DNA from 3 places in the Lysinibacillus sp. FSL R5-0849 genome. Region 1 is predicted to be linked to each of the others. Evidence: riboswitches for the same ligand, from Rfam matches in the RefSeq annotation. Region 1 holds a riboswitch; each other region holds the start of a gene.
The links. A riboswitch is a leader RNA that binds a small molecule or an ion and turns the genes downstream of it on or off. The one in region 1 is predicted to bind cobalamin.
Positions count from the first base shown of each region.

Region 1 (6,417 bases):
AAATGTTCACGTCAATTTTATTTTCTGAATATAATAAAACCTCTATACAAAAAGACCAGGTAGATGACCTGATCTTTCTTTAACTCCTTTTATTATATTGTTTTCGTTATCTTGATATAGATTCCTTCACCTCCTGACGCAATATTTTAGTAGCACCTACCATATTAGCTAAAGCCGCGATTGTTTCTGGCTCTTTCCTTGTTTTTAAGCCACAGTCAGGATTAACCCAAAATTGATGTTTGTCTAGAACTTGTAAACTATCTTTCATAATGGCTAACATTTCGCCTTCACTCGGCACACGTGGGCTATGAATATCGTAAACACCTAATCCGATTCCTTTTGTATAAGGTTTTACTTGAAGGGAAGAAATTAGCTCTCCATGGCTACGTGATGTTTCAATAGAAATCACATCTGCATCTAGCGCGCTAATGGGTTCTATGAAATCGTTAAATTCGCAGTAACACATATGTGTATGAATTTGTGTTTCATCCTTAACACTCGATGTAGCAAGCTTGAAGGCATTGACCGCCCAGTCTAAGTAAGCCCCCCATTCTTCTTTACGAAGAGGTAACCCTTCACGGAGTGCTGGTTCATCCACTTGAATAATGAAGATGCCAGCCGCTTCTAGTGCTTCCACTTCCCTGCGAAGTGCTAATGCAATTTGATAAGCCACATCTTTTCGAGAAATATCATCGCGTACAAAGGACCAATTTAAAATGGTCACTGGCCCTGTCAGCATCCCTTTTACAAAGCGCTTCGTTAAGCTTTGGGCATACGCAGACTCTTTCACGGTAATGGCTGAAGACCATGCAACATCTCCATAAATAATTGGAGGCTTCACACAGCGAGAGCCATACGAAACAACCCATGCTTTTTCAGTAAAGGCAAAGCCCGTCAATTTCTCACCGAAATATTCAACCATGTCTGTCCGTTCAAATTCTCCATGAACTAGTACATCTATATCAAGATCCTCCTGCAAGTGAATCCAGCGTTTTGTTTCCAGTTCAATAAATGCTTCATAGTCTTCATTCGACAATTGTTTCTTTCGCCAAGCATTACGATTTCTCTTCACCTCATCAGATTGAGGGAAGCTGCCAATTGTCGTTGTTGGGAAAAGGGGTAGTCCTAATGCCTGCTGCTGTATTTTTTGACGTTGACTAAAATCATTATGTCGCTCAAAATCCTTTGTTGATAAGGATTGAGCGGCTTGTTGGATAATCTTATTTTGACGAATTGAATGATTTTTTAGTGCTTCAATGGCCTTCATACTTGCTGAGAAATTATGACGTAGCGTTCCGTCTTGATTTTTTCTATATTTAGTGAGCTCAATAAGCTCTTCGATTTTTTCATCAGCAAACGCCAGTGCTTGTTTGAGAACAGGGTCCAGCTTCTTTTCAAGTGAAGTAGATATTGGCACATGTTGAAGGCTACTTGAGGGTTGAATCCACAATTCCTTAGCATCGCTAAGCTTTTCAATAGCTTGAATCGTGGCGTTAGCCTCCGCTAGGTTGGAACGCCATATATCACGACCATTAACAATACCAATAGCTAAAACTTTATCCTGAGGGAAACCAAATTTTCGAAGGGACTCCATATTCCCTTTATAGCCATGTACGAAATCTAAACCAAACCCTTGGACAGGCAATGTAATCAATGTTTCATAGGAGCATAATGCTTCAAAATATGTTTGTAGCATTAGTTTTGCTGCTGGAACGGTTGTCGCTAACTGAGCATAGATTTCCTGTACTAGCTTCCGTTCTGCTGAGTCGAGTGTCGTCACTAAAGAAGGCTCTTCTAATTGAATCCACTGGGCACCTGCATCTACTAATTCTTGAATAATCTGAGCATAGAGAGGTAATAGAGCTAATAAATATTCGACCTGCGTTAATTTATTGTAGCCCTTAGTTAACTTATAAAATGTATAGGGGCCAATAAGTGTCGGCTTCGCAATAATACCGAACGCTTCTTTTGCCTCTAAAAAGTCGGCCAATACCTTATTTTCAGTTAGTTGCAGCGGTTGCCCTTCATATTCAGGGACAATGTAGTGATAGTTGGTATTAAACCATTTGGTCATTTCACTAGCTACTGCTGAATGATTGCCTCTCGCTACACTGTAGTAGGTATGTAAATCTACCCTTCCACCTTGCCAGTTAAAGCGCTTGGGTACTAAGCCAAACATTAAGGCTGTATCTAACATTCTATCGTACAATGTGAAATCCCCCACTGTCACCATATCGATGCCAGATTGTAGCTGCTTTTCAATCCGCGATAACCGAATACTTTTTAGGGTTTCCTGAAAATCCTCTTCCGTTCGTTCTTGACGCCAAAATGCTTCTAACGCCTTCTTCCATTCGCGATCATCTCCGATATATGGATAGCCAATGAGTGTACTAGTATAAGTCATATTTAATCTCCCTTTCATCAATAAGTTTATGGTTACTTGCTCTTACAAATTTGTGTCATCCCATGCTAGATTCAGTGGCTCTATATGAAAACCAGTGGACTTTGCTCTGGAATACAGAATAGTAGCATGAAAAAAAGCCATTCCCCTTCTCGGAAAATGGCTGCATGGTAAATTTATTAAGACAAAAACAATACGAAAAAGTAGAATTTTCGTAAAATCACTTGTTATCGCACAGTGCCTTTTTGGTCACTATTCACCACCTATTTCCACGTAGGTATTTGGTGTGTACTAGAAATTGGCAGGTCTCCTGGCTTCTCATCAACACGCCTCACAGCCTTCCCGGTTTCCCAGTGGCATTTGTGATTTGCTCCGAATTACAGTTGCGGGACAGCGTCGGATTTGCACCGACTTCCCTTTTAAGCCAGACTTTCATCTGGCACCATTTCTTACACTATATTCAGTTATGCCCATACTATACCATATATTTCAGAATAGTAGAAATTGTTTTTACATAAAACTTTATCTATTTACTCTGTTTTTAATTATCAACAATTGGGCTCTTAGTGATAATGCCTTATATTAATTGAACTGATTCCACATTAATTGTACAAGAAAACTATTTATAATCTTTAATTCCAGCTTCAAAAGCCTGTCTATCTCCATTTTCAATCCCGTGCAATGCTTCTTGTAAAGCAAATGTACTTTTATAAAATTTAACTCGTTCAGAAATTTCCTGACCATTAGGATATAGGTTAATACACATATCAAAAAAATCCTCACCATAGCTAGAAAGTATTCCAGCAAAGTCATACGCTGGATCTCCTAAACCCGAACCACCAAAGTCTATTATCCCAGAAATCATACTTGTTTCTGGATCCCACAAAATGTTAGATGCACCGAAATCTCCGTGTATAAGCGTTATATCTAAATTGGAGAATGCCTTCCCGTTTAAAAACGTTTCAAAAGATTGTGAGATTTCCTGTTGAGCGTCTTTTCTCATAAAAGGAAATAATTTATTTCGAATCTTATTATACAAGTTATACATCTCTTCATGAGGATTACGAACCTTTAGTTTCAAATCTCGACTTGCTTTTTCTCCTGATATAGAATGAAGTTCTACAAGAAAAGAAACAAGTTGTTTTGCCAACCCTTTAACTAAATCAACACGCTTCACACCTATTAAACTTTCCTTCCACAAAGGAACACCATCTATTAGATGATATCCGGTGAAGACCTTACCTGGTTCTAACTCTTCAAAAGATTGATAAATTGGATTCGGAATAGGAGTTGAAATGGTACCTTTAATGTATTTTAAAATTTCCGTCTCTCTTATTAATTGATTGATTCCAATTTTATATTTTGGAAACCTAAAAACCAAAGATTTGTTTACAATTAACACATCATTATTCTGTCCAATTTCATTAGGATAAATGTCTTCAATGGAAAGGTCGGAATAAAGCGATTGAATGTTTTCAATAAAGTTATTATTCATTAGTAATACTCCCTTTCAGTCTCTTTCTAGCTTTTTGATACGTAAACTCTTGTTGAACTATCTGTTCCTTTAGTTTAAAAACAATTCTTCACAAACTCAACTATACTTTAACAAAAAAATCCAAATCACTTAACAAGATGCTCCACAATCTGGCCATTGCCATGAATAAAGACGCTTTCCTTATTACGAAAAGCGCCTGATTGTTGAATAAACAGTGGTGGGTTTATCTCCAACTCAATATTCAAAACTCAATATTGGCTTTGGTCGTTTATTCCAATTAAAAATCTAATTATGAAACTATCTTCTACTTTCTTCGTATATTAATTAAGTCAACTATTTCTAGAGGTGATCATAATGTACGAATACCATTTCGTTAAAGTGGAACTAAATGCTTGGGGTAGTAAACCAAAAGAAGATTATCAAAATATAATTCACCAATACGCATCTGAAGGATGGAGATTTGTTCAAATTTTTGCTCCTTCAACTAAAGGATATGGTTCCGCAGCTTATTTTGAATTAATATTCGAGAGACCCCTTAATTAGATGTGAGGGGTTTTTCTATTTGGGGAAGCATAAATATCCAACCCTCATTTATATGTGTTATTCACCAATTTACTCCTTTTCAGTAATAAAGAAGCTTTCCGTATTACGGAAAAGTTCCCGATTACTGATTATCAAGACGCTGATTTGTCTTTTGATTGTTAAAGTAATGCATACTATTAGCTGAATACATATTTTACTTTTCCGGTGTAAAGTTCCATCTCACTTATTTTGGGACGATACCTAGCAATCTTCTGCCCATTAGCCATATTGCAAGACCAGTTCCCCACAAGATCAAGGCAGAGCCAAAGCCCACTACAGACATAAATGCATTGATTTGATGTCCCCCCAGTGTGACTGTTCCAGGTACAAATAGCCATGTCATAATAGCAAGTAAACAAAGGAGTGCGCCGGTAAAATAGTAGAGTCTGACTTGAAAAAGAGGTGCCAATGGAAAAAAATGGACACCGACAATAAGAGCTATTATGACAGGTATAAGTTCAGGGTGACGAGTAGCATTACTGACAGCAATTGTGATGGCTATAGCCAAACCCTCTGCTGCAAAAATAATGTTAAACCAAAACGACGTACGCTTCCCATGCCTTAAGTCTGTTTTTGAAACCTGATTCGTCAATTCTCTCGATGCTCGTATTAATGAAAAACCGCCGATGAACAGCGCTATACCTATGGCAACAGCAGTAACTAACAATAATGGAACTCCCCAGCCTTGCAATCCCATAATTCCCGTGTACGCCCACAGAGTACCAAAAAACGCCATAAAAAATACACCAGATGCCGTTCCGCGGACTGCGGCACTAGGAATCGCTCTAGATGTTTGTGTCACAAATAAATACCTCCTTTCAACCTAAGTATATGTTCATTACACCCACGTAACAGCCTACAACAGTATTAGATTTAGTTCATTCAAGAAAAATCAAATATCCTTTTTTATCGTTATATTCAGGCAGGCAAATGAATGAACTTCTCTACCCGGTTATCTCAATACATCTCATTCCACTATAAAGACGCTTTCGTTATTTCAGAAAAGCACGAGTATTAAACTCTGAAAGTATGGAACATTTCACTTCAGAATTGGAGAATTTACTATTTACACTAACAAACGATTGAAAGGAAAATTAAAAGGAATGAGCCCTGCCCAATACAGAGTTCATTCCTCAGTAACTGCTTAAACTATTCTATAGATGAGATCCTCCACTCGCATCGAGCAATTGACCTGTTACCCAACGGCTGTCTGAGGAAGCAAGAAAGGCGGCAATATCTGCCACATCCTCGGGTTCTCCCCATCTGTTGAAAATTGAAAGACCAGCCGCATATTTTTGTCCTTCCAGGTTTCCCAAAGTATCAGCATTCATTTCTGTATTAATAATTCCAGGCTGGATGGCGTTTACCGTAATATTACTGCTCCCTAGTTCCTTGGCTAGAAGACGTGTAAATGTGTCGATAGCACCTTTGGACATACTGTACGTGAAGACACTTGGCGAAGCTGCACGTGTCACAAAGGATGAAATATTAATAATACGCCCTCCTTCTTTTAAACGTGGCAAAGCTTGCTGAGTAACAAAAAGTGGTGCTTTAACATTAATGTTCATTACCTCGTCAAATGATTCTTCCGTCGTCTCATCTAAACTGATAATTTGACCAATTCCAGCATTGTTGACAAGAATATCGAATCCACTACCGCCCATATACTCCCGAATTGTATCATCCAAAGTAGTAAATAAATCTTGAATACCATCTAGAGTACTAAGGTCAGCACCAATCGCGCAAGCATTTCCTCCGCTTTGTTTGATCTGGTGAACAACTGCTTCTGCCTCATTACGTCTTTTCCCGTAATGAACGACAACAAAGGCCCCCTCTTGTGCCAGACGCAATGCAATACTGCGGCCAATTCCTCGACTTGATCCTGTAACTAAAGCGATTTTGCCTGTTAACTTACTCATGCTTCCATCTCCTTGTTCAA
Region 1 covers NZ_CP152004.1:2,425,684-2,432,100, forward strand. The annotation lists gene metE (5-methyltetrahydropteroyltriglutamate--homocysteine S-methyltransferase) at 107-2,404, opposite strand; cobalamin riboswitch at 2,684-2,863, opposite strand; gene MKY80_RS11835 (aminoglycoside phosphotransferase family protein) at 3,021-3,896, opposite strand; gene MKY80_RS11840 (DUF4177 domain-containing protein) at 4,251-4,439, shown strand; gene MKY80_RS11845 (hypothetical protein) at 4,663-5,280, opposite strand; gene MKY80_RS11850 (SDR family oxidoreductase) at 5,633-6,397, opposite strand.

Region 2 (6,417 bases), 1.9 Mb from region 1:
AAGTTTCTGCCCCTAAATATGTGGCATAATATAAAAATATAATCTGGCAAAACTGGTAAAGAACCTGCTCAAAGGCAGACGGTAAACCAATGTTTAAAATTTTTCTTACATATTCCTTGGAATACTCAAAGTAGTAGTGTAGCTTTACTCGTACTTCCATTACTTGATAAAGCAACCAGAAAAACACGATCATCGCTAATCCTCTACTAATCACTGAAGAGATGGCTGCACCTTTTACACCAAGCTCTGGTAAACCAAAATTCCCAAAGATCAGGCCGTAATTAAGGATAACATGCAGTACATTCATGCCAAGTGATACATACATCGTCTGTTTCGTCCAACCATGAACACGAATAATTGCAGCAAGGGCATTAATAATTGCTTGAAGGAAAATAAAACTCCCTATAATCACTAAATAACTTTGAGCATAATGAAGGACCTCACCTTGCAAGTTCATCATCGACATTAAATGACTAGCAAAGAAGAAAAATAGAACACTCATTATAAGGCCAACTGCCAAATTCATTGTGACTGCTAGAGCCGATATTTTAGCCGCTTCAAAAAACCGTTTCGAACCTAAATATTGTGATACAACGATGGACGCACCGTTGCCGACTACCTCAAGAATTAAAATAGCGATATGAATATATTGATTGGCTGCACCTACTCCTGACACAGCATTATCTGATAGAGCACTAAGCATAAAAGTATCGGCTAGTCCCATCAACATAAATAAAAACACTTCTAAAAAGATAGGCCATGTTAAATGGAATAGACTTAACTTAGTTGTTTCTTTTATTGTGTCTGCCAATACCTTCACTTCTCCTATACTTTTCTTAAAAATCTATTGTATCTTATCATAAATTTTCAGACTGTAAAGAGATTTATAGGAAGACAGCGCTTCCACATAAAAAATCCCTCTCACTAATTGTGAAAGGGATTTTATTTAGATTAAGCAATATGACTGTAATTGCTCACGCTTATCAGCCGTTAGACCAAACTCCTGCTCCAAAAAAGCTGTCTTTGAGCCATAACGATGATCCATAGCATCTAACGCTGCCTGTAAATAATCCTCACGAGCGGACATTAAAGCATAAAATTGCTGTAATTCTTGTTCATTATACTGGTGCTGGATCGTTTGAGCCATTCTTTCTACCATGGGACGCAAATGAATATTCGTATCTAAATAATCTTCCATAATGGTCTCTTCAGGTACGTCTAAAGCCAATAAAATAAGAGCTCCGCCAATTCCTGTTCGGTCTTTTCCAACTGCGCAATGATGGACTAGCCCTAAATTATCAGGGTTTTGTATAGTCATCATTAATTCTTTAAAAGAGGGATTATGAAAAGGCATTTGTGCATAAAAGTCCTTGAACATATCAGCGTTAACTACTTTATAAAACTCTCTACCACCTGTATTAGTTGGCATTTCAAAAGCATGCTTTCCCTTCGCAGGGATTTGAATATATCGAGTTTGTGGAAACACAGGATTAGGATTATGTTGTACTTCATTCGTGTCACGATAATCAAAAATTGTTTTAATACCTAATGTTTCAAATAATTCTTTATCTGTCGATGTCATTTTACCAAGTGCGGCAGAGCGATAAAATAAGCCATTTCTTATAACACGCCCATCCCTCGTTTGATATCCCCCCATATCTCGGAAATTATAAACGGCCTCAAACGGAATATTTTTTTGTATTTGCTTCACTGAACTACACCTCCCTATATTAATAAGCGTTCTTACCTTTATTCTATCGAACAAACTACATTAATACCAATTTTCACACTAGGTAATAAAATAAAAAATGCTAGCTGTAATAAACAACTAGCATTTTCTACGATCTTATTTATATAACTCTGGATACACAGCTTTAGCAACAAGCTCAACTGCTTCACCGATACGTGGACCTGGACGATTTGAGATATCTGTGTCAAGGGACTGAACTGCCTTGTTCTGAATAGCTGTTACCGTATTCCACCCATCACGAGCAAGGATTTCTCCAATTGGATTTTCTGTATAGTTGACTGTTGTTAAAATGACGTCTGGATTTCTCGCAATTACATCTTCCTCAGATATTTGCTTCCAGCCATCTAAATCTGCAAACACATTCTTTACATTTGCCGCATTTAATATTTCTTGTTGGAAAGTGCCAGAGCCTGCTGTATATATTTCTGGCTTTGGACTAATTTCTAAATAAACATTTTTTGGTGTTTTTACTTCCTTAATCTTTGTTTGCACATCAGCGATTTTTGCTTTAATTTCCTCGTTTAATGCCTTTCCTTTATCCTTAACATCCATAACAGCTGCAATTTGTTCGATATCTCCATATACATCATCAAATGTAGCCGCTGATTGAATAACAAATACTTTAATTCCTGCATCCTCGAGTGGCTTAAGTGCATCCTTCTCACCAATCGTATACGCAATAACAACATCTGGCTTTAACGCTAAAATTCGCTCACTGTTATAATTCACAGTATCAGAAACACGTTCGATTTTTTGGGCAGCTTCTGGATATGTATCATATTCAGTGGCACCTACAATTTTATCGCCAACCCCTAATGCAAATAGAATTTCTGTGTTACTTGGTTGTAAGGACACAACTGTTTTTGGTACTTCCTTAAACTCTATTTCTACACCACGATCATCGGTTACTTTGTAACTTGTTTGCTCAATTTTTTGTTCATCTTGGGTAACATTTTTATTTTTTGTATCTTCCGCAGTTCCACAACCTGCTAAAACGAGCGCTAGCAATAAAACCGATAGCCATTGTAAATTAAATAGTTTCTTCATTATTATTCACCTTTTTCTTTTTCATTGGATATGATTTACTCATAAACGGAATTTCAGCGATTCCAGCTTGTTGATTCGTATAGACAGCCATTACAAAACATACATTGGCTAATAAGCCTAAATAATCGAAGAGAATAGTCGGTACCTCTCGTTCTTCCGAAACCTTGTGTAAAGTTCGATATGATTTTTTCGCCTCACTACGACAAAGATGTAAAGCAGCAGCAGCCTCTGTTCCTTGAGGTAAAACAAAATTTTGAATCTCTTCCTTCACATGACTTACATAAAAATCATAGCGCTCACTTAACCAGGATAGATCCTCATCTGTAACTGCTAGCTTCCCACGAACCGAGCCATTCACATGATAAGCCATAGGTAAAATCTGTGTTAAATCATCTGCAACAACCTGGACATCCTCTTTCTTCACTATAGCTAGTGCAGCCCCTAAATGCGTTGTTAAACTATCTGTGCGAATCTCAAAATCGACAGTTGAAGCCTTCTCTCGCATAAAAGGATAACAAGAATAACGTGCATCTTTTTTCAACCTGCTGTCCCCCTTTTCATAATGAAAATCCTTACTTTTTTAGAACATAAAAAAACGTCGCTCCTCACGCAAAGGAACGACTAAAATAACATAATGATTGTCATAGAAACACGACACTGCCTATGTATTTGCCGTATATCCTCCTAGCTTCCGAAGAGTTGTTATACGTTCAAATAAAGGTCGGTCTCCTGGCTTGTACAACGCTCCTATATAATTAAATAAGAGCTATAAAGAACCTTCCCATTTCCTATGAAACAGTGGTTCATCTTTATAATAGTTGTACTTACAGTTGCGGAAACAGCTTCGGCTTATACCGAATTCCCGATTATGCTAGCTAGCACCTTTATTCTGCAAGAATAATTCACTTGTAAAGCAGTTTATCATAGTTTGATAGGAAAAAATAGTTGCGTACAAAAATGATAGTCGTTTTAGAAGAATTTTCATTTCCATAAAATCACTCTACTATAATACTTTTTCAATTGCTTGCTCAATATCAAGCTGTGAGTCTGTAGGCTCAAAGCGAGCTATGGTTTTTCCGCTTGCATCTACTAGGAATTTAGTAAAATTCCAGCGAATATTACGACCATCTAAAAAGCTTGGAGCAAGTTGAACAATTGCCTCAGCAAGCATTTTCTCCTGCATGCTTGCTTTTCCGAATTCACGAAAATCAACTTCATGTTTTAAATAATTAAATAAAGGATGTGTCGTCTCACCATTTACTTGGACTAGTTCAAAAATGGGAAACGAAACTCCATAGTTGACCTTACAAAGATGCGCAGTTTCCTCTCCATCTTCAGGATTTTGATGGCCAAACTGATCACAAGGAAATCCTAGAACGACAAAATTATTTTTGCCATATTTATCGTACATTTTTTGTAAGTCTTCAAATTGATATGTAAATCGGCATTGATTGGCCGTATTAACAATTAGCATCGTTTTCCCTCGAAAAGTTTCCATTGATAAAATTTCACCATTCGGCTTTCGTACTAAATAATTATAAATGCTCATTCCCTAACCCCTTTTGTCTTTTTCATATATTATAGTTGACTAATCTCCTAATAACCAAAGAGTTTGCACAAAAAACACCATCTCGTTACTAAGAACGGATGGCTGACTTATATTTCTTTTTATATTTAACATTTTGCTCTTCATTAATTAAGCGATGGGCTATGTCTAATAATTTAGGATCACTCGTTTGATCATATAATTTTTTTAAAGATACAATAATATCATAGCGAATGAGAGTAGGATGCTTTTCATCTAAACAGGTTTGAAATCTCTTGGCTAAATAAGATACGACTAAATCGCTTTGTACTTGACCTGCTAAACCAATTTTCCAAATAGCCTGTAATGTATGCCTTGCCGTGACGGGCTTTTCATCATAAGTCACAGCCCAAATCTTTAAAAAATCTTCTAATACTCTTTCTTCGGGATCACTTTTTGCAGCTAAAGCACATAAAATTTGTGCGGCAAGTGCACGTGCATGCCCATTTTTATATGTAAGCGCTTGTACAAGCTGTTCCCACACTGCATATGTCCAATCTACGGGCTCCTGCATAATTTTCATCAGTTCCTCGTAAGATTCATATTGAATATCTCGATCACGCTCTGTTAGATTACTAAAAAGTTGCAAAATCTCTTTTTCCATAATTTATCCCTACCTTTATTGTTTCAGAACGTCATAAAACTTGATTTATGTTACACTTAACTTAATTTTTTCGCAAAGAAGGTGAGTTTATGAATAAATTTAATGCTAGGAAATTGATTTTTCGATTGCTAGTGATTCTGTCCCTAATTATAGCCGCTTATTTTATTATTCCGGTATCTATGCCGTTAATATTAGCAGCTATCAGCGCATTTTTCCTTGAACCAATCGTCATGTTCTTTAAAAGGCGCTGGAAAATGTCTCGAAAAATTGCAGTTGCCTTTATATACATAGTGAGTGTCATTATAATTTCCATCATTTGCTATATTTCAATTACGCAGATCATGACGCAAATAATTTTATTGTCTAAGCAAGCTCCCTATTATATTTCCAAGCTATCAGATATGTGGCTTCATATGCAAGAAAATATTTCTAAATACACGGAAGACTTTCCACCCGAAGTAAGTACTTCGCTTCAAAAAACCACAATGGATTTCATAAAGAAAATTGAAGAAACGTTTTTAAGCTTCTTTAATTATAGCAAAGTTTCAGCCTTCTTTTCAGAGATTCCAAGTCTATTTATCAGTCTTCTCGTCTATATGATTGCCCTATTCCTATTTATGCTAGATCTGCCGAAATTGAAGCGCATTACTTATAAGTATTTAAAGCCAAACACAGCAAAGAAAATAAAAATTATTTTAAACCGTTTAAAGGATGCAACATTCGGCTATATGAAAGCACATTTATTTGTAAGCTTCATTATTGGAGGCGTTACACTTATTGGACTTTTATTAATCCAGCCTAAATATGCCATAACCATGACCATTATTATTTGGCTAATAGATATTGTCCCTTTTTTAGGCTCCATCATTATTTTAGCACCATGGGGGCTTTATCACCTTTTAATGGGAAACACATCTATTGCTGTAAAATTATTCATCTTAGCTGCTATTTTACTCATTATTCGTCGTGTAGTCGAGCCTAAACTAATGGGTGAGCATATTGGGTTATCAACTTTACCAACATTAATTGCCATGTTTATTGGTCTACAGTTATTTGGTATTATCGGTTTACTTGTCGGGCCATTTGTCATTATTTTCTTTATCGCCTTAAAGGAAACAGGCATCATAAAAGTAAATTTCAAAATTTGATACCAATAAAAAAGGTCATCTTTGTATTTTTCCCTTACAAAGATGACCTTTTTATCATGTTAATCGTCTATATAATATAGAGGCTTATTGAATTCGACCAAAGCCTACTAAATATTGATTCCACCAATCAAGTGATTCAATGACAACACCATTATTTTGAGCATCAATCATTGTGTTATTACCTAAGTAGATACCTACGTGCGCTACACCTGAGCCATAGCTAAAGAATACTAAGTCACCAACGCGTGCTTCCCCAGCAGAAATACGTTGTGTTGCTAAATAT
Region 2 covers NZ_CP152004.1:4,318,496-4,324,912, forward strand. The annotation lists gene MKY80_RS21345 (MATE family efflux transporter) at 1-811, opposite strand, end outside; gene MKY80_RS21350 (tyrosine-protein phosphatase) at 947-1,711, opposite strand; gene MKY80_RS21355 (ABC transporter substrate-binding protein) at 1,847-2,797, opposite strand; gene MKY80_RS21360 (hypothetical protein) at 2,781-3,338, opposite strand; cobalamin riboswitch at 3,499-3,698, opposite strand; gene MKY80_RS21365 (glutathione peroxidase) at 3,801-4,346, opposite strand; gene MKY80_RS21370 (hypothetical protein) at 4,435-4,986, opposite strand; gene ytvI (sporulation integral membrane protein YtvI) at 5,076-6,134, shown strand; gene MKY80_RS21380 (C40 family peptidase) at 6,219-6,417, opposite strand, start outside.
Region 2: another riboswitch for cobalamin. It lies ahead of MKY80_RS21360 (hypothetical protein); the one in region 1 lies ahead of metE (5-methyltetrahydropteroyltriglutamate--homocysteine S-methyltransferase).

Region 3 (6,417 bases), 290 kb from region 1:
TAAAATAGATCGTGACGGAGCAGATGTAAGGGCTGTGATGACCCAGCTCCATAAAGATTTCTCGGAACATGTATTATTCGTCGATGAACCACTTCAGGAGAATTATGTTTCCAGCACAATCATGGAATGGCTGGCGGAGCGTGATGAAAAGCTCCTGGATGCCTTTTTGAATGAAGCATTGGAGCATGGCCTGTGTATGAAGCACCTACAATCGATGATTAAAAATGAATCCGCCTTCCCCTGCTTTACTGGTTCGGCATTAAAAGATGAAGGCATTCAAGAATTGATTGCTCAACTTCCACTCATAACGGGTACTCACTTCGAGCCGGAAGCACCGTTTCAAGGAGAGGTCTTTAAAATACGACATGATGGCCATCAGCGTTTAACATTCATCAAGGCTTTAACAGGCAAATTACATGTTCGAGATGAATTTACGTTTGGAGACCTTACAGAGAAAGTAACAGAAATTCGTCTTTATAACGGCAGCCGTTTTGAAACTGTTCAGCATGTTGAGGCTGGTGAAATCTTCGCTGTTAAAGGGCTCAGCCAGGCACACATTGGCGATCGCATTGGCAGTAACACGCTATCACAGCCCTATGAGCTTGTCCCTACATTACAGGCAAAAGTTCAATATGAGGGTGAGCAACATATTAAAGAAGTATTAAAGATTTTCCGTCTACTAGAGGCCGAGGAGCCATCATTGCGTGTCGTATGGCAGGAAAAGTTTCAGGAAATCCATGTGCATATAATGGGTGTCATTCAGTTAGAGGTACTGATAGAAGTATTATTGAAGCGCTTTACATTAAACATCTCTTTTGGAGAGCCGCAAATATTATATTTGGAAACAATTGCGACAACCGTTACAGGCTACGGACATTTTGAACCACTTAAGCATTATGCAGAAATTCATTTATTAATGCAGCCAAATGAACGTGGGACTGGCATTACCTTTAGCAATGCCTGCCATGCAGATGATTTATCAGTGGGCAACCAGCGCCTCGTAGAGAAGCATTTGTTTGAACGTGATCATCATGGCTTACTCACAGGCTACGCAGTAACAGATATTCATTTTACGCTTTTAACGGGACGTGGACATAATGAACATACGTCTGGCGGTGATTTCCGAGAAGCCACTTTCCGAGCACTGCGCCAAGGACTGGAACAAGCACAGAACGTCCTGCTTGAGCCGTATTATCGCTTTAAAATGAAGGCTTCCAATGACTTTATTGGCCGTATGATGACCGACATTCAACAGGCTGCTGGCACCTTCGACGACCCTGTACTCACTGAAACAGACGTTGTATTAACAGGACGTGCACCAGTAGCGACCTTCATGAGCTATAGCACGATTTTTGCCGCCTATACAAATGGGAAAGGTGCGCTTACCCTCCAATTTGATGGCTATGATGTGTGTCATCATGCAGAAGAAGTAATATCTCAAATAGGCTATGATAAAAATGCCGACCCTGAATACAGTTCTTCCAGCATTTTTTGTTCAAAAGGTAAAGGCTATTCTGTCCCTTGGCAAGAGGCGCAAGCAGCCATGCATTGTCAGAGCTAAGTTCATGTACTAGCATGGCAAATCTGTTGAACTAGTACTTCAGATGAAGGTAGAATATCCCTACAAAAAATAAAGCAAGCCCTCCGCTTCATGGAGGGCTTGCTTTTATATGGCACCAACAGCTTTCTTTGAAGGCTTGTGCACCGGATAGGCAGGTTCAACCACCACATAACCTTGCGTATTCGTGAAGTCGATAACTACTTTTCCAGGCTGACTTTTTAATATTTGTAGTTGATCAATTAATGTTAATAATAGCTCGTGGCCGTTCCCACGTGGATGCCAATTAAAGTGATAATCATTTAATTCCTGAACGGCTTGAAGAAACTGCGTGTATTCCTGCTGTGCAAATGCAATTAGTTTATCCTGATGAGGAATTTGCTCTAAATCGTTCATATACGTTTCATAAAAACGTATGACAATCGAGCATAGTAAATCATTGACACGTGCAGCGCTTAACACTGGATTGGGCTCCTGTGAAAGACGGTCAAGATTAGGCTTTGCTCGTGTTGAATCAATGCGTGTAATTAAGTGGTACTGCTCCCCATTCACCTCATAAACAATAGGGTTGGTTGGCATATACATCATAAAGCTATTCGTCTTCGTTTTCAGTTGATCCGTTAAATTCGCCTGAGCAAAAAGATGGCCTTCTACCTCCCCATTTTGTATCCAAATAATGTCTTTATTATATAAGATTTGCTCAAAAAAACGATTGTTGCGAATCAGTCTCGTTGCTAATAATTGATCAATTAGTGATTCGACCACCATTCTTGTTTTCGCTTTCTTAGCAATTTCTGTCCGTGACTGCTTACAAATCGTCATATCTACAAAAGGCGTTTCCTGTGTTGTCGTTGCATGAATATTCATCCTATGTGCATCCCCTTTGCGTACATATTTTCAAAACAAAAAGGACTTCCTACTATGTTTGAGGAAATCCTTCGCTTTAATGTGCTTCATCACACAATGCCAAACAAACCCTAAGTAAATGTGAAGGAGTTCTAAAATGAACCCTTTCATGAACTTTGGGCGTATGACGTACTGTGACGAACAGAGCATTCTGTTTTGTCAACATGCCACCTCCTATTCCTCGTAGGTTTATGGTGTGTACTCGTAACTAGGCAGGTATCCTGACTCATGGTCATCGCCACTTTTCCCCTTCCCATCATTTGACAGTGGTTGCTGAAAAGTCGCTCACATTTACAGTTGCGGGACAGTGTCGGATTCACACCGACTTCCCTTTTAAGCAAATTGCACGCAATTTACACCTATTACTACACGCTATTCAGTTGTGGAGGAATGCTGTGTTCTATACATTCCTTACAGACTATTAAAATCAATTGTAAGGTAGTCTATTTCCGATGTCAAATAACATAAAATATTCCAGTTTCTTTATTATTATCTTACGATATTTCAGAATATTCAAACTAATAACTAACTTCACTTAGAAGACTCTAAACAATTATCTACCCGATTGACTGATTCTCCCTACGTATGACAGTGTTGAGTGATGTAACTACAGAGTAATAATTTCACCAGAGTATTGTCTTAATTGTTCAATGGCTAATGTTACGGCTACTTCCTCAGTTTCAATCAAACTCAATCCTATTTTAATAGGACTCCAAAATTCATATCCGCAGTCTTCTTGCCACATATATACTTCTGTTGTAAAAAGACCATCTCTCCGTTTTATAATTTGAACTTTATATTGATTACTTGGAGACATTATTTCCTTTAGCATCTGTTCCATTGTTTCACCATCTTTACAAATATTAATGTGTATATTATAACTATTGTTCTTCAAAAAGAAAAAAAGTTGTGCGTAAGGCCAGAGCAGCATAAAGCACCGATCAGCATAGAGAACTTTTGGGTCACGAACTTTCAACGCAAAAAATCGATCAAGTTTATTTGCTCACTTCTTTCGCTCGCTAAAGTTGCGAGAGAGATTTCAATTAGCGCTTCGATTTCTTTGTAGCTTTGCTTTCTAATAACTACATTGTGTGATTGACTTTCTTCTTAAATAAACTGTTTCAAAAAATTATTTCTACTAGTAAGTAATTAAAAATAATTGTAGAATAATAGCCTATATGTTATTCAAAAGGAGAAATATATTTTGTTAGACATCATCTTCCCACTAATTGGGCTACTCATTTGCACATCTCTCCTAATCTTTTTTATAAAGAATAAACGTAGTCACAAGGATTTTTATGGGGTTATAATTACTGCGTCTTTTTTCAGCGTCCTATGTTTGTTTCTTGTTGTATGGTCAATCGAAGATTTTATTGCTATTCAAACTAAAAATTTTCAAATAGTTACTGGTAAATGTACCGTAAGAAAGTTTGAATCAAACGGAAGAACCGCAATCCACGAACTACTTGTAGACATTAACGGCGAACTTGATTTCACTGGAGATTTTGATAAATTTAGTGATGTTAGACAAGGAACCTACGACTGTACTGTAAAATATATCGAGAAATCTCGCACCTTGTATGACATTCATCCCCTTTCTACTAATGAATAGTTTAATGCCAAATATAAGTAATACGAAAGTTACCATATACTTTTAACTACACCTAACACTATGATTTGTCCTCTAATCACAACAAAAAAAGCCTCGCATATATGCGGGCTTTGGATGTGTTTTGCTTTTGTTTCTATAGGTACCATTAATTCGAGCCTAAAACATACTGCGCTAAAACACTTTGCACTTTATAAATATTGGTCGCCTTATTGAAGTTTTTTTGGATGGGTAATGAACTGCCTGATACCCATATTTTTAGCTCAGCATCTAAATCAAATGTACCAGCCGTTTCTACTGAAAAATGGACAATATTTTTATAGGGAATGGAATGGTATTCCGTTTTCTTGCCAGTCACTCCTTGCTTATCAATGAGGATTAATCGTTTATTCGTAAAAATAAATATGTCTCTAATAATTTTATAGGCATTTTTAATGGTTTCGTTTGGAATTAGTAAATCATTGACCTCCTCCTGTAATTTTTCAAAATTCACCTCGCTTGCATTGCCGATTAATCCATCAAATAAACCCATGCTTTATCCCCTTTCAGCTTTTGTTTGTTTACTATATTATGATGAAAACTGGGCTACGACCCTCGTTTTTGTAATATTTATTCTATAAGGAGGAGGCTCATTGCGAACACACCTATTCATTGTCATGTCCCTATTAGCCATTGTTGTTTTAGGCTGTACGAATGAAGAGCTTGCAGTTGAGAAATTGGCTAAGATCAGCATTTCTAACAGCGTTATATTTGGCTCTGTGCATACTGATTTTATAAAAGGATATGAGGATGAGGATTCTCTCAACCTATTCCATAAAGGAATGACGACAGCAGTGATAAATGAGGGAACTGTCAATATGGCTGCCCCACAATTTGACGTACAAGTAGTGGATACGGTTGGAAACCAATATAGCTTTCATCTTTGGTACATGGATGAACGTAAGGGATACCCATACAATCTATAGCCCCTCTGAGGATTTGACCGCCCCACTCAGATCATTGAAAGAAGAATAAAAAACACTTTCCATTCAGATAAGGAAAGTGTTTTTCGGTTTATTTTCATGTTATTCGTTTTCTAAGGCTTGGAAGAGCATTTGCGCATACTTGTCTGTAAAAGCAAAGCCACCTTCGCATTTACGGCTCTCATCAACAATTTCACCCGATTTCATCACGTAAATGCGATTACACAAATAAGAAACTGCCTTTAAATCATGCGAGATAAATAAAATCGCCATGTTTTTTTCTTTATTTAAAGTCACTAATAAATCGATTATCTCTCGTTGAATCAAGCGGTCTAAGCTCGAAACGATTTCATCACATACTAATAGTTGAGGTTCGACTAAAATCGATCTTAGTATATTAACCCGTTGTCGCTCCCCTCCACTTAGCTCAGAAGGCAGGGCTTCTAAAATATCTGATGGGAGCTTTACCATTTCAAGCATTGTCTGTATTTCGCGGTCCGTGAAGGACTTGTGTGCCACCTGTATGGGCTCGCGTAACAATTCCCTGACGGTCCACACGGGGTTTAAAGCAGCCGTAGCATTTTGAAAAATGATTTGGCAATTTTCATAAAAATACGAGCGATTTTGCTTCGTCATTAATTGCTCTTCAAAAAACAGAGCCCCTTTTTCAGGCTTTTCTAGCTGCATAATTAGTTTGGCCAAAGTACTTTTTCCACTACCGCTTTCTCCCACAAGCCCTACGATTTCACCTTTTCCAACTGTTAGGTTTATATTCTTCAATATTCGCTGTCCTGCTCGATAGCTTTTATTCACCTGATCAACATGAAGCAACAATATCAACGCCTCCTAAAAATGATGAGCGACAAGCCGCTTCGTATATGGATGCTTGGGCTCCTTAAAAATTTCCGATACTTGCCCACTTTCTACAATTTCACCATTTTTCATCACCAGCATGGAATCAGCAATCTTAGCAACCCCTAAATCATGGGTAATGAAGAGAATGGTCGTCCCAAGGCGGGCATGGAGATTTTTTAGCAATTTGATAAATTCTTGTTGATGGAGCATATCTAGAGCAGAGGTCGGTTCGTCTGCCATTAAAACATCGGGTTCATTATAGAAGGCGCAGGCAAGCATGCAGCGTTGTAGCATACCGCCAGAAAGCTCAAATGGATAGCGTTGTAGCACATCCTCCGGTAAGTTTAATTCCTTTAAAATAGCCATGATTTTACTTAAAAATTCCTCTTCCTTATGTCCCACCCTCGAAGCCGTCAACCGATAGAGTTGCGGCTTCATTTTTTGAGTTGGTGAAAAACTATTCGTGGCATCCTGAAAGATGGTAAAGAAATGCTTTTTCCGTAGCTCCACACGCTCCTGTTCAGACA
Region 3 covers NZ_CP152004.1:2,139,995-2,146,411, reverse strand. The annotation lists gene MKY80_RS10525 (TetM/TetW/TetO/TetS family tetracycline resistance ribosomal protection protein) at 1-1,561, shown strand, start outside; gene MKY80_RS10520 (hypothetical protein) at 1,667-2,425, opposite strand; cobalamin riboswitch at 2,658-2,842, opposite strand; gene MKY80_RS10515 (hypothetical protein) at 3,072-3,305, opposite strand; gene MKY80_RS10510 (hypothetical protein) at 3,669-4,076, shown strand; gene MKY80_RS10505 (PH domain-containing protein) at 4,222-4,605, opposite strand; gene MKY80_RS10500 (hypothetical protein) at 4,706-5,038, shown strand; gene MKY80_RS10495 (dipeptide/oligopeptide/nickel ABC transporter ATP-binding protein) at 5,138-5,848, opposite strand; gene MKY80_RS10490 (ABC transporter ATP-binding protein) at 5,882-6,417, opposite strand, start outside.
Region 3: another riboswitch for cobalamin. It lies ahead of MKY80_RS10520 (hypothetical protein); the one in region 1 lies ahead of metE (5-methyltetrahydropteroyltriglutamate--homocysteine S-methyltransferase).